4 regions of the Enterobacter sp. N5-15 genome follow, and region 4 is predicted to be linked to each of the others. Evidence: predicted binding sites of a transcription regulator. Region 4 holds the regulator's gene; each other region holds the start of a gene.
The links. Region 4 encodes CRP, which controls carbon source genes, mostly activating them, when cyclic AMP is high. Its sites were predicted from a motif close to ATGTGANNNNNNTCACAT; they were not measured.
Positions count from the first base shown of each region.

Region 1 (7,666 bases), 2.3 Mb from region 4:
CGGTCGCCACGGCAGCGAAAGCGATGAAGGCGGAAAGCGACAAGCTCGCGGCCTTTAACGATCCACAGAGTCGTTACGCGTTTTGCCTGACCTGCGCTAACGTCCGTTAAAAACCGTCCCCTCTTCCCGCGAAGAGGGGATTTTTTTCTTTTGAAGAACAAGAACTCACTACCATGCAGAAGAAATCGATTTATGTAGCCTACACCGGCGGTACCATCGGTATGCAGCGCTCTGAAAACGGCTATATCCCTGTCTCCGGCCACCTTCAGCGTCAGCTTGCGCTGATGCCAGAATTCCACCGTCCGGAAATGCCTGACTTCACCATCCACGAGTACGAGCCGCTGATGGACTCCTCCGACATGACGCCGGAAGACTGGCAGCACATCGCGGATGACATTAAAGCCCATTACGACCAGTACGACGGCTTCGTGATCCTGCACGGCACCGACACCATGGCGTTTACCGCCTCGGCGCTCTCCTTCATGCTGGAGAACCTGAGCAAGCCGGTTATCGTCACCGGGTCGCAAATCCCGCTGGCGGAGCTGCGCTCGGACGGGCAGATCAACCTGCTGAACTCCCTCTACGTGGCGGCGAATTACCCGATTAACGAAGTGTCGCTGTTCTTTAACAACCGTCTGTATCGCGGCAACCGCACCACCAAAGCACACGCCGACGGTTTTGACGCCTTCGCCTCCCCTAACCTGCAGCCGCTGCTGGAGGCCGGGATTCATATCCGTCGTCTGGGCACGCCGCCTGCGCCGAACACCGCCGGCGAGCTGATTGTGCATCCGATTACTCCACAGCCGATTGGCGTGGTCACTATCTATCCGGGCATCTCTGCCGACGTGGTGCGTAACTTCCTGCGCCAGCCGGTGAAAGCGCTGATTCTGCGCTCCTATGGCGTCGGCAACGCGCCGCAGAACGGCGAATTCCTGAAAGAGCTTCAGGAAGCCAGCGAGCGCGGAATTGTGGTCGTGAACCTGACCCAGTGCATGTCCGGAAAGGTCAACATGGGCGGCTATGCCACCGGTAACGCGCTGGCGCATGCGGGGGTTATCAGCGGCTTCGATATGACCGTTGAGGCAACGCTGACTAAACTTCACTATTTACTGAGTCAGGATCTGGACATTCAGTCCATTCGCAGCGCGATGATGCAAAACCTGCGCGGCGAGCTGACCCCGGACGAATAAGGAGTGCTCATGAAGCAACGCGCCCTGCTACTGGTCGATTTGCAAAATGATTTCTGCGCGGGCGGTGCGCTGGCCGTCGCCGAAGGTGACAGCACCGTTGACGTGGCAAACACGCTGATGGACTGGTGCAAAGCCCGCGGCGAAGCGGTTGTTGCAAGCCAGGACTGGCACCCGGCGAACCACGGCAGCTTTGCCAGCCAGCACGACGTCGAGCCCTTCACTCAGGGGGAACTCGACGGGCTGGCGCAAACCTTCTGGCCGGATCACTGCGTACAGCAGACGGAAGGCGCGGAGCTGCATCCGCTCCTGAATCAGAAAGCCATCGACGCGGTGTTCCATAAAGGTGAAAACCCGGCTATCGACAGCTATAGCGCGTTTTTTGATAACGGGCATCGCCAGAAAACGGCGCTGGACGCGTGGTTACGTCATCACGAAATTACGGAGCTGATTGTGCTGGGCCTGGCGACGGACTACTGCGTGAAGTTTACCGTGCTGGATGCGCTCCAGTTAGGTTATACCGTCAGCGTCATCACCGACGGCTGCCGCGGGGTGAACATTCACCCGCAGGACAGCGCTCAGGCGTTTATGGATATGGCTGCGGAAGGCGCGACGCTGTATACGCTCGAAGACTGGCTGGAGACGCAGGCGTAAGCCTTTTTAGCCGGGTGGCGCTGACGCTTACCCGGCCTACCTTTCCCCGTAGGCCGGGTAAGGCGCAGCCGCCACCCGGCAAAACAACCCACTCCGTTATCCCATAAAGTGAACTCCCTCGCATCCTCAGCGAAGCGGCAATGCTATTCTCGTTAGGCTATTTTTTCGCCACGTCTTTTCTGTGGCGTGGTCGTTTTGTTTAGTCAAAGAGGAACTTGTATGAAACGTTTGCCCTTGCTGGCAGCATTACCCTTGCTTTGCGCGTCAGTTGCCTCCGCCAGTACCCTCATGTCCGTGGGCTATTTTAACGGGGGTGGCGATGTCACCGCCGGACCGGGTGGCGATATCAATAAATTAGACGTTCGTCAGATCACCCACCTGAACTACTCGTTTGGTCTGGTCTATAACGACGAAAAAGACGAAACCAACGCTGCGCTAAAAGATCCGGCGAAACTGCATCAGATCTGGCTATCGCCAAAAGTCGCCGCCGATCTGGCCCTCATCCCGACCCTGCGTAAGCAAAACCCGAACCTCAAAGTGCTGCTTTCTGTTGGCGGCTGGGGCGCACGTGGCTTCTCTGGCGCAGCGGCAACCAAAGAGACGCGCGCGGTGTTTATCCGCTCCGCGCAGGAGATTGTCGACAAATACGGCCTGGACGGGATCGATCTCGACTGGGAGTATCCGGTCAACGGCGCCTGGGGTCTGGTCGCAAGCCAGCCCGCCGACCGGGATAACTTCACCGCCCTGCTGAAAGAGATGCGTACGGCGTTCGGGCATAAAAAGCTGGTGACCATTGCGGTAGGCGCGAATGCGGAAAGTCCGAAAAGCTGGGTGGATATCAAAGCCATCGCGCCCCTGCTCGACTACATCAACCTGATGACCTACGACATGGCGTACGGTACGCAATACTTCAATGCCAACCTGTATGACTCCAGCGCCTGGCCGACGGTGGCAGCCGCAGACAAATACAGCGTGGATTTTGTGGTGAATAACTATCTGGCCGCCGGGCTGAAGCCGCAGCAGATGAACCTCGGGATTGGTTTCTATGGCCGCGTGCCGAAACGCGCCGTAGAGCCGGGGATCGACTGGACGAAACCGGATGCGCAAAAAAATCCGGTTACCCAGCCCTACTTTGGGCCTCAGGAGATCGGGTTGTTCAAGTCACTCGGCTATGACCTGACCAAAGATACCTACGTGAAGTACAACGATATCGTGAAGAAGCTGTTGAACGATCCGCAGAAGCGCTTTACCGAGCACTGGGACGACCAGGCGAAAGTGCCGTGGCTCTCGGTGAAGGGTGCCGATGGCAACGCGCTGTTTGCGATTTCGTATGAGAACCCGCGTTCCGTTGCGATCAAAGCGGACTACATCAAAGAGAAAGGTCTCGCCGGAGCCATGTTCTGGGAGTACGGGGCCGATGACAACAATCAGTTAGCGAAACAGCTGGCGGAGTCGCTCGGGATCCCGCATAAGTAGTAAGACAATTAAGCCCTCTCCCCGTGGGAGAGGGCATCAACCCGCACCGTTATTGCATTTTCATCGTCGCAATCGGCTTCGGCGTAATGCCGAAGTCTTCTTTCAGCTCGCGCTTGCTCTTCATCACCATCTGGCCCTGGGTGTCGATAGTCATGTGCTGCGCGTCGGTGTTATTGCGCGCCTGCCACAGCATCACCAGCTGCAGGCTGTTCTCTTTTTGCTCCGGCGTCAGCGCGACGCCATCCGGCCATTTTCCCAGCTCTACGGCGGTCACCAGACGCTGATAAATCTCCGGCGTCATACCGCTAATCATGTCATCAATATTCACAATCGCGCCCTTTTAAAGGAATAATTTGCTGAATCGTTTTTTCAACCCTTCACCTGGTCGCCGTTTTCGTCGTCAGTGAAGCTCATTGAGGCTGAGTTCACGCAAAAACGCTCGCCCGTGGGCTGAGGGCCATCCGGGAAGACGTGCCCAAGGTGCGCATCGCAGTTGCCGCAGCGAATTTCCGTGCGCACCATGCCATGCGACGAGTCGGTCAGGTAGCGGATTGCCTCATCGCTCACCGGCTCGTAGAAACTCGGCCAGCCGCAGCCAGAATCAAATTTCGTTTGTGAGTTAAACAGCGGCGCATCACAGACCAGGCAGTGGTAGACGCCGTCTCGCTTGTTATGCAGCAAACGCCCGGTGAACGGCGGTTCCGTCCCGTGATTCTGCGTCACGTAAAACTGCATTTCTGTGAGGTTTTTTTTCAAATCTTCAGGGTTACGTTGGTTCGACATATGCTTACATCTCGCTGTAGAAACAGACATCTTTTAACCCGGATTCTAACAAAACATTAACACCCTTGCGTGCACTTTTGATCTAAACTTATGTGTCGCGAAAAGGCGGTCAGGCAATTGTGATCATGCTCACATTTTTATCCTGCGGGGACTTTAAAATCCCGGGCGCAGCCCCCATTTGGTTGCAAGCTCAAAGGGAAAGTGAGGCGAGTCAGTCGCACAAACGTTAGTCACAGGATTGATTTGTCGCAATGATTGACACGATTCCGCTTGACGCTGCGTAAGGTTTTTGTAATTTTACAGGCAACCTTTTATTCACTAACAAATAGCTGGTGGAATATATGACTATCAAAGTAGGTATCAACGGTTTTGGCCGTATCGGCCGTATTGTTTTCCGTGCTGCTCAGAAACGTTCTGACATCGAAATCGTTGGTATCAACGATCTCCTGGACGCTGAATACATGGCGTACATGCTGAAGTACGACTCAACTCACGGTCGTTTCGACGGCACCGTTGAAGTGAAAGACGGCCACCTGGTTGTTAATGGCAAAACCATCCGCGTTACTGCTGAAAAAGACCCAGCTAACCTGAAATGGAACGAAATCGGTGTTGACGTTGTTGCTGAAGCAACCGGTATCTTCCTGACCGACGAAACTGCACGTAAACACATTACTGCGGGTGCGAAGAAAGTTGTTCTGACTGGTCCTTCCAAAGACAACACCCCAATGTTCGTTCGTGGTGCAAACTTCGAAACTTACGCTGGCCAGGATATCGTGTCTAACGCATCCTGCACCACCAACTGCCTGGCACCGCTGGCTAAAGTTATCAACGACAACTTCGGTATCGTTGAAGGTCTGATGACTACCGTTCACGCAACCACCGCTACTCAGAAAACCGTTGATGGCCCGTCTCACAAAGACTGGCGCGGCGGCCGTGGCGCGGCTCAGAACATCATCCCATCCTCTACCGGTGCTGCTAAAGCTGTAGGTAAAGTACTGCCAGAACTGAATGGCAAACTGACTGGTATGGCGTTCCGCGTTCCAACTCCTAACGTATCCGTTGTTGACCTGACCGTTCGTCTGGAAAAAGCTGCTTCTTATGAAGAAATTAAGAAAGCAATCAAAGCTGCTTCCGAAGGCGCAATGAAAGGCGTTCTGGGCTACACCGAAGACGACGTTGTATCTACCGATTTCAACGGCGAAATCTGCACTTCAGTATTCGATGCTAAAGCAGGTATCGCACTGAACGACAACTTCGTTAAACTGGTATCCTGGTACGACAACGAAACCGGCTACTCTAACAAAGTACTGGACCTGATCGCTCACATCTCCAAATAAGTTGAGATGAGTGCTTGATCTAAAAAGGCGACTTCGGTCGCCTTTTTTTATTGGTTTAAATTGTTGTTTAATATCATTTTTATCATCTCCATAAACCGCATACTGCCCACTATCATAGTGAATATCACTCACTCCCCTCATAAAAATGGGTATAAAAACCTTTCCCCCATTTCTGCCTTATGATTTTATGTCTCTGGGAGAAAGATTGTCATTTGAGGGAGTATATAAAATGGACAGCGCGAAAATATTAGCAAAAAGAATGCTGAAAAGCCTTAATGCGGACGACTCCGGATTTTTGGTTTCAATTGCTCATGGCATGCTCTCCTTCCCCGTCAGCATGTATTATCTAGGCTATGATTTCCTGGATACAACCCATCGTCATTCTAACTTTGATGATCGGGTTCGAATGGCGAACATGCTCAAACGAGGTATGTCACTCAATCAGGAGGCTCAAAAGATAGTAAATGTCGTTGTCAGAGAGTTCATGTCAAAAGTTAATATGGATGATGTTCAGGGGATTGCGCAAAATTTTACTGGCGTAATGGCTGGTAAATTTATATTTGCAGAGTTAACCGGAATAAAACTAGGTGCGGCGATATCCTCACAGATAATGGTTTCCTTTGCTTCTGGAGTGGTACTCGGAAGTGTTCTCACCATTGGTGCCGAGACCTCCAGGGCCATCTACACAGCCCGCAAACTTGAAAACCAGAACCCCGCTCTTTACTACCGACTTAAAGGGATGGGTGATTTGGATCTTCTTTACTTCCTTGTTGAAGATAAATTGAAACCTTTCATTGACGCTTGCAGTATGGCAGATGTTAACAAGCAAGAATTTAATGAGATGTGCAAATATTTTTTCGGTGGATTATGAACGTACAAGACTCTATCAGATTTATAGCATCCCGAATCTTGCGTGGATTAGGGATGGGGATTGCTTCTGCTGGCCTATTGTTCTGTATTTATTTCTTTTCATTTTCAAAAGATGAATCCCGATTCATCTGGGGCGGAGCGTCTGTTGCTCTCATTATCGTTGGTTACTTTATATACCGAATAGCTATCCTTAAGATATTTGACGAACGATGATGGTCTCACTACCCTCCCCCTGTCATTAAGCCCTCCATCGGTGGGTGTGATGCTAAAGAACCAGACATGTCTGCTCCCAGTGAATTTCACCCACTCCCAGGATCGGCGGAGCAGACATTTTTTCTTCGCCGTCTCGGATCCGCTTCCGTCTACCTTCTGTCGCTGCATCTGTGAGGCGTGGTTTAACAATTGCCCCAATCACTGATGTTAGGCGTGATTTTATGCTGTAGAATGTTGTGACCACATTACTGCAAAAACAGTAGCTTACTGAATTCACCAAATCACGATGGGCCACTTCGGTCGCCTTTTTTATTTTTAAGACAGAGGATTGCTTAATGATTAATAAAATTTTTGCACTTCCGGTAGTCGAACAACTTACCCCTGTGCTCTCCCGCCGTCAGATTGACGGTGCCGACGTTATCGTCGTTGACCATCCGCGCGTCAAAGCGTCCGTGGCGCTGAACGGCGCCCACCTGCTCTCCTGGAAACCGGAAGGCGAAGCCGAAGGTTTGTGGCTGAGCGATGCGACCTCCTTCAAAAAAGGGGCGGCTATTCGCGGTGGCGTGCCGATCTGCTGGCCCTGGTTCGGCCCGTCCGCACAGCCGGGTTTGCCGTCTCACGGTTTTGCCCGTAACCAGCAGTGGACGCTGAAAGCACATAATGAAGATGACAACGGCGCCGTGCTGACCTTTGAGCTGCAGGCTAATGATGAAACCCGCGCCCTCTGGCCGCACGATTTCACCCTGTACGCCCGCTTTAAGCTGGGTAAAACCTGTGAAATCGAACTGGAAGCCCACGGTGAGTTTGAAACCACCGCAGCCCTGCATACCTACTTCAACGTGGGTGATATCAGCGCAGTGAAGGTGAGTGGTCTTGGCGATACCTTTATCGACAAAGTGGATAACGCCAAAGAAGGTAAACTGAGCGACGGCGTACAGACGTTCCCTGACCGTACCGACCGCGTCTACCTGCACCCGGAAGCGTGCAGCGTGATCCACGACGGCGCGCTGAACCGCGCAATTGAAGTGGTTCATCATCATCACAGCGACGTGGTGGGCTGGAACCCGGGTCCGGCGCTGTCCGTCAGCATGGCCGACATGACGGATGAAGGGTATAAAACGTTTGTCTGCGTGGAAACCGCGTGCG
Region 1 covers NZ_CM170150.1:1,890,573-1,898,238, reverse strand. Annotated here, with positions in the region: gene sppA (signal peptide peptidase SppA) at 1-110, shown strand, start outside; gene ansA (asparaginase) at 174-1,190, shown strand; gene pncA (bifunctional nicotinamidase/pyrazinamidase) at 1,200-1,841, shown strand; gene chiD (chitinase ChiD) at 2,061-3,317, shown strand; gene AC2TE5_RS08985 (YeaC family protein) at 3,367-3,630, opposite strand; gene msrB (peptide-methionine (R)-S-oxide reductase MsrB) at 3,687-4,100, opposite strand; gene gapA (glyceraldehyde-3-phosphate dehydrogenase) at 4,442-5,437, shown strand; gene AC2TE5_RS08970 (hypothetical protein) at 5,667-6,308, shown strand; gene AC2TE5_RS08965 (D-hexose-6-phosphate mutarotase) at 6,856-7,666, shown strand, end outside.
Region 1: a site for CRP is predicted at 4,218-4,235, ahead of msrB (peptide-methionine (R)-S-oxide reductase MsrB). Genes of this name have one in related genera too.

Region 2 (7,666 bases), 310 kb from region 4:
CTGCCGGAGCGTAAAGACGGTCATCCATGGTTTAAAACCCTGCGTGGTCGCGGTTATCTGATGGTTTCCGCTTCATGATAGGAAGCTTAACCGCCCGCATCTTCGCCATCTTCTGGCTGACGCTGGCACTGGTTTTAATGCTCGTACTGATGTTGCCAAAACTCGACTCACGCCAGATGACGGAGCTTCTCGACAGCGAGCAACGTCAGGGCGTGATGATCGAACAGCACGTGGAAGCCGAGCTGGCAAACGATCCGCCGAACGATTTAATGTGGTGGCGCAGGCTGTTTCGCGCTATCGACAAGTGGGCGCCGCCCGGACAACGCCTGCTGCTGGTGACCAGCGAAGGCCGCGTCATTGGGGCCGATCGCAATGAAATGCAGATTATCCGTAACTTCATTGGCCAGGCGGATAACGCCGATCATCCCCAGAAGAAGAAATATGGCCGCGTAGAAATGGTGGGGCCTTTCTCCGTCAGAGACGGAGAGGATAACTATCAGCTCTATCTGATCCGTCCGGCGAGCAACTCCCAGTCTGATTTTATCAACCTGCTGTTTGACCGCCCTCTCCTGCTGCTGATTGTCACCATGCTGGTCAGCTCGCCGCTGCTGTTATGGCTGGCGTGGAGCCTGGCAAAACCGGCGCGTAAGCTGAAGAATGCCGCCGATGAAGTGGCGCAGGGTAACCTGCGACAACACCCTGAACTGGAAGCCGGACCGCAGGAGTTCCTTGCCGCCGGGACCAGTTTTAACCAGATGGTGAGCGCGCTCGATCGCATGATGACCGCACAGCAACGTCTGCTGTCGGATATCTCGCACGAGCTGCGTACCCCGCTTACGCGCTTGCAGCTTGGCACCGCGCTCCTGCGCCGCCGCAGCGGTGAGAGCAAAGAGCTGGAGCGTATTGAGACGGAAGCTCACCGCCTGGACAGCATGATCAACGACCTGCTAGTGATGTCGCGCAATCAGCAGAAAAACGCGCTGGTGAGCGAAACGGTGAAAGCCAATCACCTGTGGCACGAGGTGCTGGACAACGCGGCGTTCGAAGCGGAACAGATGGGTAAATCCTTCACCGTCAACTTCCCGCCGGGACCGTGGCCGCTGTACGGTAACCCCAACACGCTGGAAAGCGCGCTGGAGAACATCGTGCGTAACGCCCTGCGCTACTCGCATACGAAGATTGAGGTGGCGTTCTCGGTGGATAAAGACGGGATTACGGTCATTGTCGATGACGACGGCCCCGGCGTCAGCCCGGAAGACCGCGAGCAGATTTTCCGTCCGTTCTACCGTACCGACGAAGCGCGCGACCGGGAATCGGGTGGTACGGGACTGGGTCTGGCGATTGTTGAAACCGCCATGCAGCAGCACCGTGGCTGGGTGAAAGCCGACGACAGCCCGCTGGGTGGACTACGGTTAACGCTGTGGCTACCGTTGTATAAGCGTTCGTAGCTGTTAGTGCCGGGTGGCGGCTTCGCCTTACCCGGCCTACTTTCTGCGAAGGACTACTTTCCCCACAATCTCCGCGAATTATCCTCGATCTTGCTGCTTAAACGCCGCTTCTGCATCGTTCTTGTCCAGCTGGTGGATAACCCCGCCGCCGACAGCAGGCGATGATACTGCTCGTCATCAAACGGCATATGCCAGGCAATGGCGCAGGCGTCATAAACAGACACATCGCTCAGGCGCGACGCCAGCTCAAGCGGCGCGTCCGCTGAAACCTGCCCAGCCAGCACCACGCGGTACAGCCAACCGGTTTTGCCTGCTGTTTGCAGCTGGGCAGACATATCCTGAATGCCGAAATGGTAGTTGAGCTTGAAGCACGGCGAGCGCGGCTGCGTCACCTGAATCAGGGCATCGCCCCAGCGGTAGATATCACCGATAAACACGTTCTTTTCGGTGAGCCCTTCGGTGGAAAGATTCTCGCCAAACGCGGGGGCGACAAAGAGGTCCGCCTGCTCGGGGAACTCGGTTTTCCAGTGCTGATAGTGTTCGCGGGGATAGTGGCACAGCGCGCGCTCGGGCCCGCCGTGGATTTTCTTTTCTGCCTGCTCGTCACCCGCCAATCCAAGGTCGGTTAGCGTCAGCTCGCCGTCGACCTGAATTTTAGCGATGGCGCTCGGGCGGCTGCCGTCGTACTCCCTTACCTTGCCTGTAAACACGTTCACCGGGTAATGCATTGCTGCCTCCATTACGCAGATACAAAAAAAGCGAGTCATAAGACTCGCTTCTCACAGGCGTCAATGCAACCTTATTTTTTAGCGGCGAAACGTGCTGCTGCTTCGTCCCAGTTCACCACGTCCCAGAAGGCTTTGATGTAGTCCGGGCGACGGTTCTGGAATTTCAGGTAGTAAGCGTGTTCCCACACGTCCAGGCCCACGATTGGGAAGCCGGATGCGCCAGAAATTGCTTCACCCATCAGCGGGGAGTCCTGGTTAGCAGTAGACACTACCGCCAGCTTGTCGCCTTTCAGAACCAGCCACGCCCAGCCAGAGCCGAAACGGGTTGCAGCGGCTTTTTCGAATTCCGCTTTGAAGTTGTCAACAGAACCGAAGTCGCGCTCGATAGCCGCTTTCAGGTCGCCCTGCAGGGTGGTACCGGTTTTCAGGCCTTTCCAGAACAGGCTGTGGTTTGCGTGGCCGCCAGCGTTGTTACGCAGAACGGTTTTCTTGTCCGCTGGCAGCTGGTCCAGCTTGGTGATCAGCTCTTCAGCAGACAGGTTAGCGAACTCTGGCAGGCTTTCCAGCGCGGCGTTCGCGTTGTTCACATAGGTCTGGTGGTGTTTAGTGTGATGGATTTCCATCGTCTGCTTGTCGAAATGCGGTTCCAGTGCGTCGTAGGCATACGGCAGGGATGGCAGTGTATAACTCATAATCCTCTCCATTATTGTCGGGCGGCACAGCTGTTAATGCCGCGTAAGCAGTTGGTTCATTATAGTTAATTAAATGATATTGAAAATGATTATCAATGCCGTAGTTTTTATAAGGTTATTCGTTTTTCGATTAATAGCGAAAATGTGCGTCTACTCACGCGGTTAACGTGCTGATTGCCATCCAGAACACATGTGCGGCAACCTTCTGAAGGTCTCCAAACCGCCTAATTTTTACACTCCTCAAGTCGGTGGGAAGCCACTGACGATAAAAACGATGAGGGTGTAAAAATGAATCATGCGATTACGATGGGTATCTTCTGGCATTTGATAGGTGCTGCCAGTGCAGCCTGTTTCTATGCTCCGTTTAAAAAAGTGAAGGGCTGGTCATGGGAAACCATGTGGTCCGTTGGCGGGATCTTCTCCTGGCTGATTTTGCCCTGGACCATTAGCGCCATGCTGCTGCCCGATTTCTGGGGCTACTTCTCCTCCTTCAGCGCCTCCACCCTGCTGCCGGTGTTCCTGTTCGGCGCGATGTGGGGCGTCGGCAACATCAACTATGGCCTCACCATGCGCTATCTCGGCATGTCGATGGGCATTGGTATCGCGATTGGCATCACGCTGATCGTCGGTACCCTGATGACGCCAATTCTCAACGGCAATTTCGACGTACTTATTCATACTCAGGGTGGGCGGATGACGCTCCTGGGCGTGCTGGTGGCGGTCATTGGCGTAGGAATTGTGACTCGCGCGGGGCAGCTGAAAGAGCGCAAGATGGGCATTAAGGCCGAAGATTTTAACCTGAAGAAAGGCCTGCTGCTGGCGGTCATGTGCGGCATCTTCTCGGCGGGCATGTCGTTCGCCATGAACGCCGCCAAACCGATGCACGAAGCGGCCGCCGCGCTGGGCGTCGACCCGCTGTACGTTGCGCTGCCAAGCTATGTCGTGATTATGGGTGGCGGCGCGATGGTTAACCTGGGCTTCTGCTTCATTCGTCTGGCAAAAGTCAAAAACCTGTCGGTAAAAACCGATTTCTCGCTGGCAACATCGCTCATCATCACCAACGTGCTGCTCTCCGCGCTCGGCGGCCTGATGTGGTATTTGCAGTTCTTCTTCTACGCCTGGGGCCACGCCAGCATTCCGGCGCAGTACGACTACATAAGCTGGATGCTGCACATGAGCTTCTACGTGCTTTGCGGCGGGCTGGTAGGGCTGGTGCTGAAAGAGTGGAAGAACGCCGGACGTCGTCCGGTTGGCGTACTGAGCCTCGGCTGCGTGGTGATTATTATCGCTGCCAATATCGTCGGCCTCGGCATGGCAAATTGATTACGACCCTTTTCGACTGCGATGACGCCACTGTACCGGCGTCATCCCCACCTCGCGGTTAAACACCACTGAAAAGTAGTTACTGTCCTCAAAGCCGCAGCACATCGCTACATCGCTGACCATCCATTCCGTATGCTGGAGGAGATATTGTGCATGGCAGATGCGCAGCTGGCGCAGATAGTGGTTCACCGTCATCCCGGTCAGCGTGCGGAACTGCTGGCGCAGCGCGCGCTCGCTGCACTGTTCCTGCTCGCAGAATTTCTCCAGTACAAAGTTTTTATTCAGGCTGCCCGCAAGCCGGGTGATGAGCTTATCCAACAGCGCTTCCTGCGTCGTGGCGGAGGGGTTATCAGTGGCGTAACGGTGGCGCTTCAACGTCATCACCAGCTGGGCGAAAAGCAACTCCGCCAGCTGGTTAGACACCGGGTCGTTTTTCTGGCTCTCCTGCTCCAGTTGAGAAATAACCTGCCGGACCTGAGCCATGCCGTTACTACTTAAGCGCCAGTGCGGAGAACCCTTAGCATTATGAAAGCCTGGAATGTTCGCGGCCCAGTCCACGTTAAGCCTGAGCCTGTCCGGACAGTAAATAACGTTCTGCAGCACCAGGTCGTTAACCGAGGCGTAGGAGTGTTTATCCTCCGCGCGAATATAGAACAGATCGCCGCGCGTAATGCGGTAGGGACGGTCGTTGAGGATGTGCAGGCCGTTACCGCGCCACACCAGCACCAGCTCGCAAAACTCGTGGGTATGTTCGGCAAACACGTCTTGCGGGTAGCGATCGGCCACCGTGACGGCCTGACTCGCGGAGGCATAAAAATCATCTTTGCGAAGAATTAACTGAGCAGCCACACCACGACCTCTACGCCGAATAACCTGACACTATTAGCTTTTTTGCGGAAATAAAACGGTGACTGCCCTCGCGTTACTGAAGCATCGCGTCTTTTCCCTGACGAATATCGCGCGGCGACCAGCTAAATTCCCGGCGAAACAGCGTTGAAAAGTGATTGCTGTCGCCAAAACCGCAGCAGTAGGCAATATCTGTGACGCTTTCGTCGGTATGACGTAAAAGATGACGCGCTTTGATGAGACGCAGACGGTTAAGGTAGCGCTGCGGCGTCAGCCCGGTGTACTGCTTAAGCTGGCGATGCAGGGTGCGCAGCGACAGTGAAAAATCATCCGCCAGCGTTTCCCAGCAGACGTCCTCGGCGAAATGATCTTCCAGCCAGGCCATCAGGTGGTTCAGGCGCGCGTTGTTATCTTCCAGCCCTTCCACCAGGCTGCTGCGGCGCAGCAGCACCAGAAGCTGCATAAACAGCAGTTCGCGCGTGGCAATGGCGTGCGTCTCCTGCCCGTCCTCGCTCTTCTCCATCTGGCCCACCAGCTGACGCACCTGCTGCAGGATGGACTGATTCACCCGCCAGTGCGACGGATAGTGTCCGTCCTGCTCCTGGGGCAACAGCTGATTCAGCCCCGAAAGAAACTGGAACGCGTCCGGGGAACGGTAGAGCACGTTAGTCAGATACAGGTTGTCGGTATGTTCATACAGGTGCCGATCGTGGTCGCGCACGAAGCACACCGTACCGCCGCTGATGGTATAGGGCTGGCCATTGAAGACATGAATACCCGTCCCGCGCTCAACAATCACAATCTCATGAAAATCATGATGATGCTCCGGGAACGCGGCCTGAGGAAGCCGCGGCTCAATCGCGACGGGCGAACCTCCTGAAGGAAAAAAATCCACGCAGTGCAGTACGGTCATAACGGCCCCCACCAATGAAAAATGTTCTCAAAATAGTAATTAAGGCCTCCCGCGCTCACCTTCAATTTTTGGCAGTAAACCTCGCAAAAGCTGTCCATTTTTCAAGAAACAGGGGGAAAGATCGGGAAATGCGGCCAGCGTCACACTGCCTGAGAATCCCGCCGCCGCCGGAAACTGTGAACTCCCTCACATTCACCTTTGCTTTCTTGCCAGCGCGAGATTTGGCCTGTCAGTGGTGAGAAGGTGACTTTTTCTTCCCTTTTTTACACTCACCGCTAATGACTTAAGAAAGGACCCGACCATGACTTTTCGCCATTGTGTGGCTGTCGATTTAGGCGCATCCAGCGGCCGCGTAATGCTCGCGAGCTGGGACCGTGAGCAGCACACGCTTTCGCTTCGCGAAATGCACCGTTTCGCCAACTGCCTGCAAAAGCAGGACGGTTTTGAGGCCTGGGATATCGATGCCCTGGAGGCGGAGATCCGTATCGGACTGAACAACGTCTGCGACGATGGCATTCGCATCGACAGCATCGGCATTGATACCTGGGGCGTGGACTACGTTCTGCTTGATAGCCATGGCGAGCGCGTCGGCTTGCCGGTTTCTTATCGCGACAGCCGCACAGACGGCCTGATGGCGCACGCTATCGCCCAGCTTGGCAAGGACAACATCTACGGGCGCAGCGGCATCCAGTTTCTGCCGTTTAACACGCTTTATCAGCTGCGTGCCCTGGTCGAGCAACAGCCGGAGCTGGTCGCGGACGTGGCCCATGCGCTGCTGATCCCGGACTACCTGAGCTATCGCCTGACCGGCAACATGAACTGGGAATATACCAACGCCACCACCACGCAGCTGGTCAATATCAACTCGGATAGCTGGGATGAACATCTGCTGGCCTGGACGGGGGCATCGCCTTCCTGGTTCGGCACCCCAACCCACCCGGGTAATGTGATCGGTCACTGGATTTGCCCCCAGGGGAACGCAATCCCCGTCGTTGCCGTCGCCAGCCACGATACCGCCAGCGCGGTGATAGCGTCCCCACTTGCGAGTAAAGACGCGGCGTACCTCTCGTCCGGCACCTGGTCGCTGATGGGCTTTGAGAGCAAAACCCCGTACGCCAGCGATGCCGCGATGGCCGCAAACATTACCAACGAAGGCGGTGCCGAAGGGCGCTACCGCGTACTGAAAAACATCATGGGGCTGTGGCTGCTCCAGCGGGTGCTGAAAGAGCAGAACGTTACCGACCTGCCTGCGCTTATCGCCGAAACCGAGAAGCTGAAGGCCTGCACGTTCCTGATCAACCCGAACGATGACCGCTTTATCAACCCGGCGCATATGAGCGCCGAAATCCAGGCCGCCTGCGTTGAGGGCGGGCAGCCGGTGCCGTCCAGCCCTTCCGAACTGGCGCGGTGCATTTTTGACAGCCTCGCCCTGCTGTATGCCGACATCCTCAGCGAGCTGGCGAGTCTTCGCGGAAAACCGTTCAGCCAGCTGCACATCGTGGGCGGCGGCTGCCAGAACCAGCTGCTGAACCAGCTCTGCGCGGATGCCTGCGGCATTACCGTGGTGGCAGGTCCCGTGGAGGCCTCCACGCTCGGCAATATCGGCATCCAGCTGATGACCCTGGACGAACTTTCCAACGTTGACGACTTCCGTTCGGTGGTAGCGGCGAACGCCAGTCTGACCACCTTTACCCCCAATCCCTGCCGTGAAATTGC
Region 2 covers NZ_CM170150.1:4,753,578-4,761,243, forward strand. Annotated here, with positions in the region: gene cpxR (envelope stress response regulator transcription factor CpxR) at 1-78, shown strand, start outside; gene cpxA (envelope stress sensor histidine kinase CpxA) at 75-1,448, shown strand; gene yiiM (6-hydroxyaminopurine reductase) at 1,502-2,176, opposite strand; gene sodA (superoxide dismutase [Mn]) at 2,248-2,868, opposite strand; gene rhaT (L-rhamnose/proton symporter RhaT) at 3,157-4,191, shown strand; gene rhaR (HTH-type transcriptional activator RhaR) at 4,192-5,040, opposite strand; gene rhaS (HTH-type transcriptional activator RhaS) at 5,114-5,950, opposite strand; gene rhaB (rhamnulokinase) at 6,252-7,666, shown strand, end outside.
Region 2: a site for CRP is predicted at 6,079-6,096, ahead of rhaS (HTH-type transcriptional activator RhaS). Genes of this name have one in related genera too.

Region 3 (7,666 bases), 780 kb from region 4:
GGTGCGGGCGCCCCGAACTTCGATCTTATCCATTCACCTTTCCCGGTTGGAACACGGATTGCCTGATTTGTTTGAAGGACAAACGGCTGTCAGAAACGGCTAATTATGACACAATTTGACCTGTTTGAATATACAGTATTGGAATGCATTTTCTGATTGGCTGTGTAACAATGTTGTGTTCGCACGAGAACTCTGGAATCCATCTCGCAGCTATCAAAATGCAGCATGGAAATGGTACACTCGCGCGTTTACACTATTAAGAAACGTATTCAGGAGACACGAACATGGCCAGCAGAGGCGTAAACAAGGTGATTCTCGTCGGTAATCTGGGCCAGGACCCGGAAGTACGCTACATGCCGAGTGGTGGCGCAGTTGCCAACATTACGCTGGCTACTTCCGAATCCTGGCGTGATAAAGCGACCGGTGAGATGAAAGAGCAGACCGAATGGCACCGCGTTGTGCTGTTTGGCAAACTGGCCGAAGTGGCCGGTGAGTATCTGCGTAAAGGTTCTCAGGTCTATATCGAAGGCCAGCTGCGTACCCGCAAATGGACCGATCAGTCCGGTGCTGAGAAGTACACCACTGAAGTTGTGGTTAACGTGGGCGGCACCATGCAGATGCTGGGTGGCCGTCAGGGCGGTGGTGCACCGGCAGGTGGCGGCCAGAGCCAGCAGCAGGGCGGTTGGGGTCAGCCTCAGCAGCCGCAGGGCGGCAACCAGTTCAGCGGTGGCGCACAGTCACGTCCGCAGCAGCAGTCTGCTCCGGCGCCGTCTAACGAACCACCAATGGATTTCGACGACGACATTCCGTTCTGATTTCCGAGTGCTTAAAACAAAAAACCCAGACCATGGTCTGGGTTTTTTTAGTCCGTAAGGGATCAGGTAATCACCATCGGCCAGTCTGGTGGCGTGTGGCTCATCGCCTCAACCATCACCACTTTAATATTTTCCCAGACGGCGGCAATATCCAGCAGGGTGATGCCAAGCAGACCCGTTGCAAACCAGCAGGCTGCACCCAGCCCCAGCAGTGTGCTGATGACAGCAAGAGCCGCATAGTCAGATTTACGAAACTGAATGTTCAGCGTGCTGGCTAAAAACATCAGTACCGCACTCAACAAAGGCCAGCGCAGGAGAACCATGCTGGTAGTAATGGTTGCCATAAACCCCATCCTCTACAAAACAGACGAACTGAATGAAACGGTGTTTCTCGTTACAAAATATGTGTGAACTATATCACGTTTGTTGATTTATTCGCCAGCCTCTATGCGATCAAAAAAGAGGATTTTATTCCTCGGAAAAGGTGATTGTGCAGGCTGGTTCTGCCTTCGGCGCATGAGGGGATGGACCCACAACGCGCCGGAAAAGCCCATCGGGCAGGTGGGAATACCGCAAATTCGGTTTTTATAAGTGGGGCGTTATTCTCAGCCGAAGCTGAAAATAATGTGCGAAGTCTGATTATTTATAAATCAACGAGCACAATACCCCAGAGCAAATAGCATAAAACGTCATGATGAAGTTGTACTTTTTTCATGCTGTCAGACGTTTAGCTTAATCAGCGATCGTCTGTTGTGTTATCTTCCCGCCTGCCCCGGCGGGCTGGATAATTATTTTCCTTAATTGAAACGGAACGAATACTTACAGTTTAACTTACGGGAAAATATTATCGTCATAACGAAATTTAAGATTTTTAATACGAAAAGTCAGTTGCTAACTTCGCATGATTCATGCAACGTAATCACCTGTTTAACAAAGCATCCGGCCTTCATTACTACAGGCGTACAACATGCAGGGATATAGGGCGGGAAATGAATCGTAGCGCGCGGCGCAAAATGCTCAGGGTAGTAGGGATCATCATGGTAGTTATGCTGCCGGTGATGCTTGCGCTATGGTTTGCCCAGCTACGAGCCGTGTCTGAAACAAGCGCCCAGCTACGCACATTTGCTGAACTGGCTTTAGACAAAACAGAACTGGTTATTCAACAGGTTGAGCTGGCCCGGGACGAGGCTGAAAAATATCAGGGTGAGCTTTGCACGCCGGGACATCGTCAATATATGCTGAACGTTGTTCGTGGCCGCCTGTTTGTCGCCGATTTAATTTACGCTGAAGGTCAGAATTTTCTTTGTTCGACCGTTTTTACACCGGATCACCCCTACGCCATTCCTGTCGCTAATTACACGCGTAAACCTGACGTTGCTATCTATTATTATCGCGATACCCCATTTTATACTGGCTATAAAATGACATATATGCAGCGCGGAAATTATGTGGTGGTCGTCAACCCGCTTTCATACAGCGAAGTCATGTCTGCGGATCATTCTCTCTCCTGGGGCGTGTACGACACGGTAACCAATGCTTTCTTTTCCGTCAGCCAGAAAGCCAATGTTTCTTTATTAAATTCGATGATTCGGGATAAGGAATCGGTATTTCAAAAAGATAACCGCTTTTATACGATCGTAACATCCCCTAAAAGACCTATTGCGGCCATTGTGTCGACATCGAATAAACGCTTTTATGAAACGCTTTATCACCAGGCGACGTTGACGCTGCCGCTGGGTATGATCTGCAGCATTATTATTTTGCTGGTATGGTCCCGCACCCATCGTGAGCTCAATTCGCCGGGGCGCTTGCTGCACCGGGCGCTGAACAAACGACAGCTTTGCGTGCACTATCAGCCGATTATTGATATCAAGAACAACCAGTGCGTGGGCGCGGAGGCGTTGTTACGCTGGCCTGGTTTTAACGGGCAGGTGATGAGCCCGGCGGAGTTTATTCCGCTGGCGGAAAATGAGGGGATGAGCGAGCGGATTACGGACTATGTCGTTGAAGAGGTGTTCAACGATCTGGGCCATTTCCTGGCCGAGCATCCGCATCTCTATATTTCGATTAACCTGTCGGCCACGGATTTCCACTCCTCGCGGCTGATCGCCATGATTTCCGACAAGGCTCGCCACTACGCCGTCCGTGCGCAGCAAATCAAAATAGAAGTGACGGAACGCGGTTTTATCGATGTGCCAAAAACTACGCCGGTGATTCAGGCTTTCCGTCAGGCGGGTTATGAAGTCGCGATCGATGATTTCGGCACCGGTTATTCGAACCTGCACAACCTCTACTCGCTGAACGTGGATATTCTGAAAATCGATAAATCGTTTATCGATACCTTAACGACCAACAGCACCAGCCACCTGATCGCCGAGCATATTATCGAGATGGCGCAAAGCCTGCGGCTGAAAACCATTGCGGAAGGGGTAGAGACGGCAGAGCAGGTAAGCTGGCTGCTGAAGCGCGGCGTCCAGTTTTGTCAGGGATGGCACTTCGCGAAAGCGATGCCGCCCCAGGAATTTATGACCTGGCAGCAGCAGCCTTTGCACTGAGGGTGATTAATTCAACTGGTGGCGATAGTCGCTCGGCGTGCGGTCAAACTCGCGGCGAAACACGCGGGAAAAGGTTTGTTGCGATACATAGCCAAGATCCATCGCGATATCAAAAATGGGCCGCTGCGTTGAGCGTAGCGCCTGCGCCGCCAGCAGCAGTCTGCGCTGGCGAATGTACTCACCCAGCGTCTGATGCATGACCGTGCGGAACATTCTCTGTAAATACCATTTCGAATAGCCCGACTTTTTAGCGACCACATCAATGTTCAACGGTTGGTCGATATGTTCATCAATCCATTCAATAAGTGTCTGAATAATCTGCTGATGCGACATAAGGTTGCCCCTCTGTAGATACAACTATCTCGGTTAATTCGTCGTTTTCTCTGCGGGGGAGTATAATTCCTCAAGTTAACTTGAGGTAAAGAGGTTTTATGGAAAAGAGATTGCCGCGAATTAAAGCGCTGTTAACCCCCGGTGAAGTGGCAAAGCGAAGCGGCGTGGCGGTATCGGCGCTCCACTTCTATGAAAGCAAAGGGTTAATCAAGAGTATTCGTAACGGTGGCAACCAGCGTCGCTATACCCGCGACGTGCTCCGCTACGTAGCGATTATCAAAATTGCGCAACGAATCGGAATTCCCCTGGCCACGATCGGCGAGGCGTTTGGCGTGCTGCCGGAAGGTCACACGCTGAGCCCGAAAGAGTGGAAAGAGCTGTCGTCCCAGTGGCGTGAAGAGCTGGACAGACGTATTCATACGCTGGTCGCCCTGCGTGACGAGCTGGATGGCTGTATCGGCTGCGGCTGCCTGTCGCGTAGCGATTGTCCGTTGCGTAACCCCGGTGACAGGCTGGGCGAGCAGGGGACGGGGGCGCGGCTGCTGGAAGAGGATTGAGCCTGTGCGGCCTGTTTGCCGGGTGGCGGCTACGCCTTACCCGGCCTACAAAACCGAGAACGTAGGCCGGCAAAACCCCGCATACATAAAGAACTAAAGCGCCACATAAGGGCGCTTTAGTTTTTCCCGGTCTTTGTCTTTCACTCTATCCCGCTGGTTCACGGGAGGGTTTCCCCCGACGTCAGTACCCCTCGTGTCGAGCTGGTTGGTGAGGTTCCGGATTGTGCTGACACTTTAATTCTATGCAAGACCCGTTTTTTCGCCAGCCTTGCTGAGCGTTTTTTCGACGAATTTTTTTCGCGGTGTTGTTCAATTTTCTATAGTTAAAAAGTATGAATAACAGGAGAAAACCATGCTCACGGTACACCACCTTAACCAGTCGCGCTCGCACCGGGTGATTTGGGCGCTGGAAGAACTCGACCTGTCTTATGAGATCGTTCACTACCAGCGCGAAAAGAACATGCTGGCACCGGAGGCTCTCAAAAAGGTGCATCCGTTGGGCAAATCACCAGTCATCGAAGACAATGGGCTGATCCTTGCGGAGTCGGGCGCCATCCTGGAGTACCTGCAGGAAACGTATGATTCCGAGTCACGCCTTAAGCCTTTAGATCCGGCGCATAAGGTGCAATACCGCTTCTGGCTGCATTACGCCGAAGGATCCCTGATGCCGCTGCTGTTAATGAAGCTGGTCTTCAACAGTCTCGGCAAGCCGCCGGTGCCGTTTGGTATCAGAACCCTGGGCAAAGCGCTGGGGCAGGGGGTGCAGAAAGCGTATCTCAACCGTCAGTTGGAAACCCATGCGCGCTTTATTGAGTCACATCTTGCCGAAAACAGCTGGTTTGCCGGGGATTCGCTCAGCATGGCCGATATTCAGATGAGCTTTCCGATCTTTGCCCTGCTGGCGCGCGGCGGTATCGCTAATCTGCCGCATATTCAGGCATGGAAGACAAAAGTTGAGAGCAGCCCTGGCTGGCAAAGAACCCTGGAGCAAGGGGGTCCGTTATCCATCCCGGGCGAGGATTGAAATGTAAACAAATTGCGCATAGACGATAACGTTTGCGCATCCTCTGTTTATTTCTTCAGCGTCATAAGTGAATTTTAGCGAAAAACGAGAAAGTTCAGTTGAAAAGGGCGGGGATTACGCTAGATAATCGTTTGCCTTAATTTGACCACCCGTTTGTAAGCGCGGAGCTAAACGTTTGCTTTTTTTGTGACGCCCTTTCGTCACAAACGCAACACAAGGATTTGACGTTCAGCTGGCAGTGGCGTCTCCACCTCGCTTACGGACTTCCTAAAAAACTCTCAGGGGATGTTTTCTATGTCTACGCCATCTGCGCGTACTGGCGGTTCACTTGACGCCATGTTTAAAATTTCGGCTCGCGGCAGCACCGTGCGCCAGGAGATCGTTGCCGGTTTGACAACGTTTCTGGCGATGGTTTATTCCGTCATCGTTGTGCCGGGCATGCTGGGCAAAGCAGGCTTCCCGCCAGCGGCCGTCTTTGTAGCGACCTGCCTCGTGGCCGGCGTGGGCTCCATCGTGATGGGCCTGTGGGCGAACCTGCCGCTGGCGATTGGTTGCGCCATCTCTCTGACCGCGTTTACCGCGTTTAGCCTGGTGCTGGGTCAGCACATCAGCGTACCGGTTGCGCTGGGTGCCGTGTTCCTGATGGGCGTGCTGTTTACCGTGATTTCCGCAACCGGCATCCGGAGCTGGATTTTGCGCAACCTGCCGCAGGGCGTGGCGCACGGTACCGGTATTGGCATCGGCCTGTTCCTGCTGCTGATCGCCGCCAACGGCGTTGGTCTGGTCATCAAGAACCCGCTGGACGGCCTGCCGGTGGCGCTGGGCCACTTCGCCAGCTTCCCGGTGATTATGTCGCTGATCGGTCTGGCGGTGATTATCGGTCTGGAAAAACTGAAGGTCCCGGGCGGCATTCTGCTGACCATTATCGGTGTTTCCGTTGTTGGCCTGATTTTCGATCCAACCGTACACTTCTCCGGTATCTTCGCCATGCCGTCGCTGAGCGATGACAAAGGCAACTCCCTGATTGGTAGCCTGGATATCGTTGGCGCGCTGAACCCGGTGATCCTGCCAAGCGTACTGGCGCTGGTGATGACCGCCGTGTTTGACGCGACCGGTACCATTCGTGCGGTGGCCGGTCAGGCGAACCTGCTGGATAAAGACGGTCAGATTATTGATGGCGGCAAAGCGCTGACCACTGACTCCCTGAGCAGCGTCTTCTCTGGCCTGGTGGGCGCGGCGCCTGCGGCGGTGTACATCGAATCCGCAGCGGGTACGGCGGCAGGCGGTAAAACCGGCCTGACGGCGATCACCGTCGGCGTGCTGTTCATGCTGATCCTGTTCCTCTCTCCGCTCTCCTATCTGGTTCCGGCGTATGCGACCGCGCCAGCGCTGATGTACGTTGGCCTGCTGATGCTGAGCAACGTGGCGAAAATCGACTTTGCAGATTTCGTGGACGCCATGTCTGGCCTGATTACCGCGGTCTTCATCGTACTGACCTGTAACATCGTGACGGGCATTATGATCGGCTTCGCGTCGCTGGTGATTGGTCGTCTGGTTTCCGGTGAATGGCGCAAGCTGAACATCGGCACCGTGATTATCGCCGTTGCGCTGGTGGCGTTCTACGCGGGCGGCTGGGCAATCTAAGTTGTCCTTTGATGCGAAAACGGGTGGCTCAGGCCGCCCGTTTTTATTTTCAGGACTCATCCTGTTGCCTTTTGCGTTACTCTGGTGAAGATAGAATAAAAGGCACGACGCCTTCCGGAGTACATAAGCAACACAGCAAACAGGGAACGCATGGAAATCTTCTTCACAATACTCATCATGACCCTTGTGGTCTCGCTATCCGGGGTGGTTACACGCGTACTGCCCTTTCAGGTCCCCCTGCCATTAATGCAAATTGCCATCGGCGCGCTGCTGGCGTGGCCGACGTTTGGCCTGCACGTGGAATTTGACCCCGAACTGTTCCTCGTGCTGTTTATCCCGCCACTGCTGTTTGCCGATGGCTGGAAAACGCCCACGCGCGAATTCCTTGAGCACGGGCGCGAGATCTTCGGCCTGGCGCTGGCGCTGGTGGTGGTCACCGTCGTCGGGATTGGTTTTCTGATCTACTGGGCGGTGCCGGGGATTCCATTAATACCGGCCTTTGCGCTGGCCGCCGTACTGTCGCCAACCGATGCCGTGGCGCTGTCCGGCATCGTGGGTGAAGGCCGTATTCCGAAGAAAATCATGGGGATTTTACAGGGTGAGGCGCTGATGAACGACGCCTCCGGCCTGGTCGCCCTGAAGTTTGCCGTGGCCGTTGCGATGGGCACGATGGTCTTTACCGTCGGCGGCGCGACGCTGGAATTCTTCAAGGTAGCGATTGGCGGTATTCTCGCAGGC
Region 3 covers NZ_CM170150.1:358,951-366,616, forward strand. Annotated here, with positions in the region: gene uvrA (excinuclease ABC subunit UvrA) at 1-33, opposite strand, end outside; gene ssb1 (single-stranded DNA-binding protein SSB1) at 285-815, shown strand; gene AC2TE5_RS01685 (YjcB family protein) at 878-1,159, opposite strand; gene AC2TE5_RS01690 (EAL domain-containing protein) at 1,805-3,370, shown strand; gene soxS (superoxide response transcriptional regulator SoxS) at 3,377-3,703, opposite strand; gene soxR (redox-sensitive transcriptional activator SoxR) at 3,802-4,260, shown strand; gene AC2TE5_RS01705 (glutathione S-transferase family protein) at 4,613-5,284, shown strand; gene ghxP (guanine/hypoxanthine transporter GhxP) at 5,579-6,928, shown strand; gene AC2TE5_RS01715 (Na+/H+ antiporter) at 7,079-7,666, shown strand, end outside.
Region 3: a site for CRP is predicted at 1,221-1,238, ahead of AC2TE5_RS01685 (YjcB family protein). Genes of this name have one in related genera too.

Region 4 (7,666 bases):
GCCGCCCGAAAATGTGGCTTGAGGCGCGTATTCCTGACTGGCTAACTCCTTATCTGGACGGTGCAAAATGATTATTCCCTGGCAGGATCTGGCTCCCGAAACGCTCGATAATCTGATTGAAAGCTTTGTATTACGCGAAGGCACCGATTATGGTGAACAGGAACGCTCGCTTGAGCAAAAGGTCAACGATGTTAAGCGCCAGCTGAAAAGCGGCGACGTGCTGCTGGTGTGGTCAGAACTGCATGAGACGGTCAATATCATGCCCCGCAACGCGTTTCACGGCTGATCTTCCACCCTTTTCAGTCAGGGAGTTGCTATGTCTGCCAGACATCCGGTTATTGCCGTTACGGGGTCGAGTGGTGCGGGAACCACCACCACCAGCCTCGCATTTCGCAAGATTTTCGCCCAGCTGAATCTCCGTGCGGCGGAGGTCGAAGGCGATAGCTTTCACCGCTACACGCGCCCGGAAATGGACATGGCCATCCGTAAGGCGCGCGATTCGGGTAAACACATTAGCTACTTCGGCCCGGAAGCCAATGACTTCGGCCTGCTGGAACAAACCTTTATCGAGTACGGTCAGAGCGGCAAAGGGCAGTCCCGCAAGTATCTGCATACCTATGATGAAGCCGTTCCCTGGAATCAGGTGCCGGGAACCTTTACCCCGTGGCAACCGCTGCCGGAACCCACCGACGTCCTGTTTTACGAAGGATTGCACGGTGGCGTGGTCACCCCTCAACACGACGTGGCCCGCCACGTGGATCTGCTGGTCGGCGTGGTCCCTATCGTTAACCTGGAGTGGATCCAGAAGCTGACGCGTGACATGAGCGAGCGCGGCCATTCTCGCGAAGCGGTGATGGACTCCGTGGTGCGCTCCATGGAGGATTACATTAACTTCCTGACGCCGCAGTTTTCCCGCACCCATATCAACTTCCAGCGCGTGCCGACGGTGGATACCTCCAACCCGTTTGCCGCCAAAAGTATCCCGTCTCTGGATGAGAGCTTTGTGGTGATCCATTTCCGCAACCTCGACGGCATTGATTACCCCTGGCTGCTGGCCATGCTGCAGGGTTCGTTTATTTCGCACATGAATACGTTAGTGGTGCCGGGCGGAAAAATGGGGCTGGCGATGGAGCTCATCATGACGCCGCTGGTGGAGCGACTGATGGAAGGGAAGCAGATCGCGTGAACATGTTCCCTCTCCCTGTGGGAGAGGGTTAGGGTGAGGGCATCAACACGCACGATGCCCAAATAATTAGGCCTCGATCACTTCATACGAATGCGTGATTTTTACCGCTTTCTCCAGCATTAACGCCACAGAGCAGTACTTCTCCGCAGACAGGTCCACCGCACGCGAGACCGCCGCGTCTTTCAGCTCTTTACCGGTGACCACAAAGTGCAGGTTAATATGGGTGAACAGGCGTGGCGCCTCTTCGCGACGTTCTGACGTGAGTTTGACTTCACAATCCGTGACGTCATGACGACCTTTTTGCAGAATCGACACCACGTCAATTGCGCTGCATCCACCTGCCGCCATCAGCACCATTTCCATTGGGCTTGGCGCTTTATCGCCGGAGTTACCGTCCATCAAAATCTGGTGTCCTGACGCGGACTCGCCCAGGAACGTTAAACCTTCAACCCATTTCACGCGCGCTTGCATATTCTTAAACTCCAACGTTGCATTTTTGGTGACAGATTACGCGTGCGTTACATTTCTCGCAATGGAAGGCGACCTGCATCATGCTGAAGCGAGACACCAGGAGACACGCGGCGAAAGCTATGCTAAAACACTCTGGATGCTACAGTAATACATTGACGTTACACATGTATGCAGAGGACATCAAACTTTACTGGCTGCGAAACGTTACGGTAGCCGACTTCCCAGGGTATGGGTAAGAATTCGATTGCAACCCCAGAGTCCGGATGCATCTGATGACTCTGGTGACAGCTTATAACAGAGGATAACAGCGCATGGTGCTTGGCAAACCGCAAACAGACCCGACTCTCGAATGGTTCTTGTCTCATTGCCACATTCATAAGTACCCATCAAAGAGCACGCTGATTCACCAGGGTGAAAAAGCGGAAACGTTGTATTACATCGTTAAAGGCTCGGTGGCAGTGCTGATCAAAGATGAAGAAGGGAAAGAGATGATCCTTTCTTATCTGAACCAGGGCGATTTCATCGGTGAACTGGGCCTGTTTGAAGAGGGCCAGGAACGTAGCGCCTGGGTTCGTGCAAAGACAGCATGTGAAGTGGCTGAAATTTCTTACAAGAAGTTCCGTCAGCTGATTCAGGTTAACCCTGACATCCTGATGCGTCTTTCTTCCCAGATGGCGCGCCGTCTGCAGGTCACGTCAGAAAAAGTGGGTAACCTCGCCTTCCTGGACGTTACCGGCCGTATCGCACAAACCCTGCTGAACCTGGCGAAACAGCCAGACGCTATGACCCACCCGGACGGCATGCAAATTAAAATTACCCGTCAGGAAATTGGTCAGATCGTCGGTTGCTCCCGTGAAACAGTGGGCCGTATCCTGAAAATGCTGGAAGATCAAAACCTGATCTCCGCCCACGGTAAAACCATCGTGGTCTACGGAACGCGTTAATTCCGCTTAAACGGCGTGCCATCGCAAGGTGTCACGCCGTTTTTGTCTCTACTCCCCATGTGGCGCAGGCTGATCTATCACCCGGAAGTTAACTACGCACTGCGACAAACGCTGGTGTTGTGTCTTCCTGTGGCCATAGGTCTGATCCTCGGACATCTTCAGCAAGGCCTGCTGTTTTCCCTCGTGCCCGCCTGCTGCAACATTGCCGGTCTGGACACGCCGCATAAGCGCTTTTTCAAACGCCTGATTATCGGCGGCTGCCTGTTTGCGGGCTGTAGCCTCGCCGTACAGCTGTTACTGGCTCGTGATATCCCGCTGCCGCTGATCCTGACCGTGCTGGCGATGACCCTCGGCGTCACGGCGGAAATCAGTTCGCTGCACGCCCGCCTGCTTCCCGCCTCGCTGATTGCGGCCATTTTCACGCTGAGCCTCGCCGGGAATATGCCGGTGTGGGAGCCGCTGCTGATCTACGCCCTGGGGACATTGTGGTACGGGCTGTTTAACTGGTTCTGGTTCTGGCTGTGGCGCGAACAGCCGCTGCGTGAATCCCTGAGCCTGCTCTATGTGCAGCTTGCGGATTACTGCGAAGCCAAATACACCCTGCTCACCCAGCATACCGATCCGGAAAAGTCCTTACCGCCGCTGCTGACGCGCCAGCAGAAGGTGGTGGATCTGATTAGCCAGTGCTATCAGCAGCTGCATATGCTCGCCGCCAACAAGAACCACGAGTACAAACGGCTGCTGCGCACCTTCCAGGTCGGATTGGATCTGCAGGAGCATATCTCCGTTAGCCTGCACCACCCGCAGGAGGTGCAAAAGCTGGTCGAGCGCAGCCACGCCGAAGCGGTGATCCGCTGGAACGCGCAAACCGTGTCCGCACGCCTGCGGGTGCTGGCCGACGATATTCTCTACCACCGCTACCCGACGCGCTTTAACATGGATAAGCAGCTGGGCGCGCTGGAGAAAATCGCCCGTCAGCATCCGGATAACCCCGTCGGCCAGTTTGCCGCCTGGCACTTCAGCCGCATCGCCCGCGTGTTGCGCACGCAGCGCCCGCTTTATCCCCGCGACCTGATGGCGGATAAGCAGAAACGGCTTCCGCTATTGCCCGCCCTCAAAAGCTATCTTTCTCTTAAATCGTCCGCCCTGCGCAACGCCGCAAGGATTAGCGTTATGCTCAGTACCGCCAGCCTGATGGGCATGGCGCTGCACCTGCCGAAACCCTACTGGATCTTAATGACCGTGCTCTTTGTCACCCAGAACGGCTACGGTGCCACGCGGGTGCGTATTCTGCATCGGGCTGGCGGAACGATGGCCGGGCTGATCATTGCGGGCGTGACGCTGCACTTCCACGTGCCGGAAGGCTATACCCTGGCAGGCATGCTGGCGGTTACGCTGGTGAGCTACCTGATTATCCGCAAAAACTACGGCTGGGCGATGGTGGGCTTTACGGTGACGGCGGTATATACCCTGCAGCTGCTCACGCTCAATGGCGAACAGTTTATTGTCGCCAGGCTGATTGATACCCTGATCGGCTGTCTGATTGCCTTTGGCGGCATGGTCTGGCTGTGGCCGCAGTGGCAAAGCGGACTGCTGCGCCAGAACGCCCACGATGCCCTGGAAGCCGACCAGCAGGCCATTCGCCTGATCCTGAGCGACGACCCGCAGCCCTCCCCGCTGGCCTATCAGCGAATGAAGGTCAACCAGGCGCACAACGCCCTGTTTAACTCACTCAACCAGGCGATGCAGGAGCCGGGCTTTAACTCGCACTATCTTGCAGACATGAAGCTCTGGGTGACGCACAGCCAGTTTATCGTCGAGCACATTAACGCCATGACCACGCTGGCGCGCGAGCACACGATGCTGACGCCGGATCTGGCGCAGCGCTATTTGCAGTCGTGTGAAATTGCGCTGCAGCGCTGTCAGCAGCGTCTGGAGTATGACTCGCCGGGTGAGTCGGGAGATTCGAACATTCTGGAAGCGCCGGAGACGTTGACCCACGGGCCAATGAGCACGCTGGAGCAGCATTTGCAGCGCGTTCTCGGGCATCTGAACACCATGCACACCATTTCATCGGTGGCATGGCGTCAGCGTCCGCATCATGGCGTTTGGTTAACGCGCGTGTTAAAGCGGACGCCGTATTAGCCTTTTACGATCTTCGCGACCGCCGCGGCAAAGCGGGTTAACCCGTCCTCAATATCCCTGTCTTCCACCACCAGCGACGGCGCAAAGCGCATCACGTCCGGCCCGGCATTGAGCACCATCACCCCTTCGTGCGCGGCGGCGTGCAGGAAATCACGCGCGCGGCCCTTGTACTGCGGCTTCAGCTCGGCGCCAATCAACAGCCCCATCCCGCGGATTTCGCTGAACACGTCGTACTGCTCATCAATCTTTTGCAGGTGTTTTACGAACAGCTCGCGCTTCGCGCTCACGGCGTTCAACACCTCCGGCGTGTTGATAATGTCGAATGCGGCGCCCGCCACGGCGCTCGCCAGCGGGTTACCGCCGTAGGTAGAGCCGTGAGAGCCGACGTGGAACGCGGAGGCGATCTCCTGCGTCGTCAGTACCGCACTCACCGGGAAACCACCGCCGAGCGCTTTAGCGCTGGTCAGAATATCCGGCGTCACGCCGTAGTGCATATACGCGAACAGATCGCCGGTACGCCCCATCCCGCACTGCACTTCATCAAAGACCAGCAGCGCCTGATGTTCGTCGCACAGCGCGCGCAGCCCTTGCAGGAATTCCGGGGTTGCCGCGGTCACGCCGCCTTCACCCTGGATTGGCTCGACCACCACCGCGCAGGTATGGTCGTCCATCACCGCTTTCACCGCATGCAGATCGTTAAACGGCACGTGGACGATGTCGGCCGGCTTCGGGCCAAACCCGTCGGAATACTTCGGCTGGCCGCCAACGGAGACGGTAAAGAAGGAGCGTCCGTGGAAGGCATTGTGGAAGGCGATGATTTTGGTTTTGTACGGGCTGTGGCGCGTGGTGGCGTAGTAGCGCGCCAGCTTAAAAGCGGTTTCGTTAGCCTCGGTGCCGGAGTTCATAAACAGCACGCGCTCGGCGAAGGTGGCATCGATTATCTTACGTCCCAGGCGCAGCGCCGGTTCGTTGGTGAACACGTTGCTGGTGTGCCACAGGGTTTCGCCCTGGGTTTTCAGCGCCTCCACCAGCGCGGGATGGCAATGACCCAGCGCCGTGACCGCAATACCGCCCGCGAAATCCACATACTCTTTACCCTGCTGATCCCAGACGCGGCTGCCCTTTCCCTTCACCGGGATAAATTCAGCCGGTGCATAAATCGGCAGGATCACTTCATCAAATGTCGCGCGGGTAATTGCTGGTTGTTCAGTTGCCATGTCATGACCATCCATTTTATGTCACAGTGATTGTGAAAATATAATCACAAAATATGCATAAAAAATCACAACAAGGCAACAGATATTCAGCGATTGAGGAAATTTGCCAGCAGCGCGTGGCCCTGTTCGCTGAGGATGCTTTCCGGGTGGAACTGCACGCCTTCGAGGTCCCATTCGCGGTGACGAATCCCCATAATCTCCTGGGTATCGCTCCAGGCGGTCACCTCAAAGCAGGCGGGCAGCGTCGATGGGTCAATGACCAGAGAATGGTAGCGCGTCACGGTTAACGGGTTATTGAGCCCTGTAAATACCCCGGTGCCGGTGTGGGTGACCGGAGAGGTTTTACCATGCATCACTTTGGCGGCGCGCACGATGGTGGCACCAAACGCCTGGGCAATCGCCTGATGGCCCAGGCAGACGCCCAGGATCGGCAGCTTGCCGGCATAGTGCTGGATCACATCCAGAGAAATACCCGACTCCGACGGCGTACACGGCCCCGGAGAAATCACGATTTTCTGCGGAGCCAGCGTGTCGATATCGTCGAGATCGATCTCGTCGTTGCGGCGGACAACCACCTCTGCACCCAGTTCACAAAAATACTGGTAAAGGTTCCAGGTGAAGGAATCGTAGTTATCAATCAGCAGAATCATGGCGGCTCCCGAAAAAAATGCCGCCCTATTCTACTCAAATTCCCGCGCTTCGCTCACTACTTTGGCAAAGATAGCGTTTAACGCGGTTAAATCTCCCGTTGCGCCACTTCGGTTAGCCGCCACCCACTGCTCGGGATCGATATCACGCCAGTCCAGCGCGTAGCCCGCGTGAAGCGCCAGCTGCTCGAAGAAAACGCGCTGGGCAATACCGTTGCCGCGCATGAAGGGATGCAGCATGTTGATTTCGCAGTAATAGTGGCTAACCCGGTCAACAAACGCCGCTTTCTCAAGTCCCACAAGATACTTTTCGCTTTCCAGCGCCGCCATCAGCTCGTTGCCCATCTTCTCGATGTACTCAAAATGGCAGAAGGGAATATCCCCTTTAAAAATATCGTCGGTACGGAGCTCGCCTGCCCGCTTCATCTCGCTGCGGTACAAATGACGATGAATAAGGCACAGATGGGGCAACCCGGGCGCGGAAGGCCCAAGCTCCAGCGTCTCAATATGGGGTTCTGAGGGACCATTACCTTTTTCAAGGAGACAACTGGCCTGTAAATTGACGTTACGCTGCTGCTCCCAGAAACGGGATTTTTGCTTGTCGGTGAGTTTTTTCACTTAACGCCTCCCTGAATAGTCCGTTTGCCACAAGTATAAGCAGCAAAACGCGCTTTCGCAGGGAGGGCTAAATCACACGGGCGAGGATCGCCCGTATTTAAGAAGATTACGGCAGCACTTTCGCGGAGAGGATAACCACCGGTTTTGACGGCACATTCTGATACGGACCGACGTCGTGAGTAGGCACCTGAGAAATCTTGTCGGCCACGTCCATCCCTTTCACGATTTTACCGAAAACGGCATAGCCGAAGTCGCGCTGACCGTGGTCGAGGAAGGCGTTATCCGCCACGTTGAGGAAGAACTGGCTGGTCGCGCTGTCTTTATCCGCGGTACGCGCCATGGAGATGGTGCCGCGCTTGTTCAGCAGGCCGTTGTCCGCTTCGTTTTTAATAGGCGGGTTCGGCTGCTTCTGCTGCATCTGCTCGTTGAAGCCGCCGC
Region 4 covers NZ_CM170150.1:4,445,019-4,452,684, forward strand. Annotated here, with positions in the region: gene AC2TE5_RS21110 (hydrolase) at 1-71, shown strand, start outside; gene AC2TE5_RS21115 (YheU family protein) at 68-286, shown strand; gene AC2TE5_RS21120 (phosphoribulokinase) at 317-1,186, shown strand; gene AC2TE5_RS21125 (OsmC family protein) at 1,253-1,657, opposite strand; gene crp (cAMP-activated global transcriptional regulator CRP) at 1,969-2,601, shown strand; gene AC2TE5_RS21135 (YccS/YhfK family putative transporter) at 2,659-4,746, shown strand; gene argD (bifunctional acetylornithine/succinyldiaminopimelate transaminase) at 4,743-5,963, opposite strand; gene pabA (aminodeoxychorismate synthase component 2) at 6,050-6,613, opposite strand; gene AC2TE5_RS21150 (putative adenosine monophosphate-protein transferase Fic) at 6,644-7,228, opposite strand; gene ppiA (peptidylprolyl isomerase A) at 7,335-7,666, opposite strand, start outside.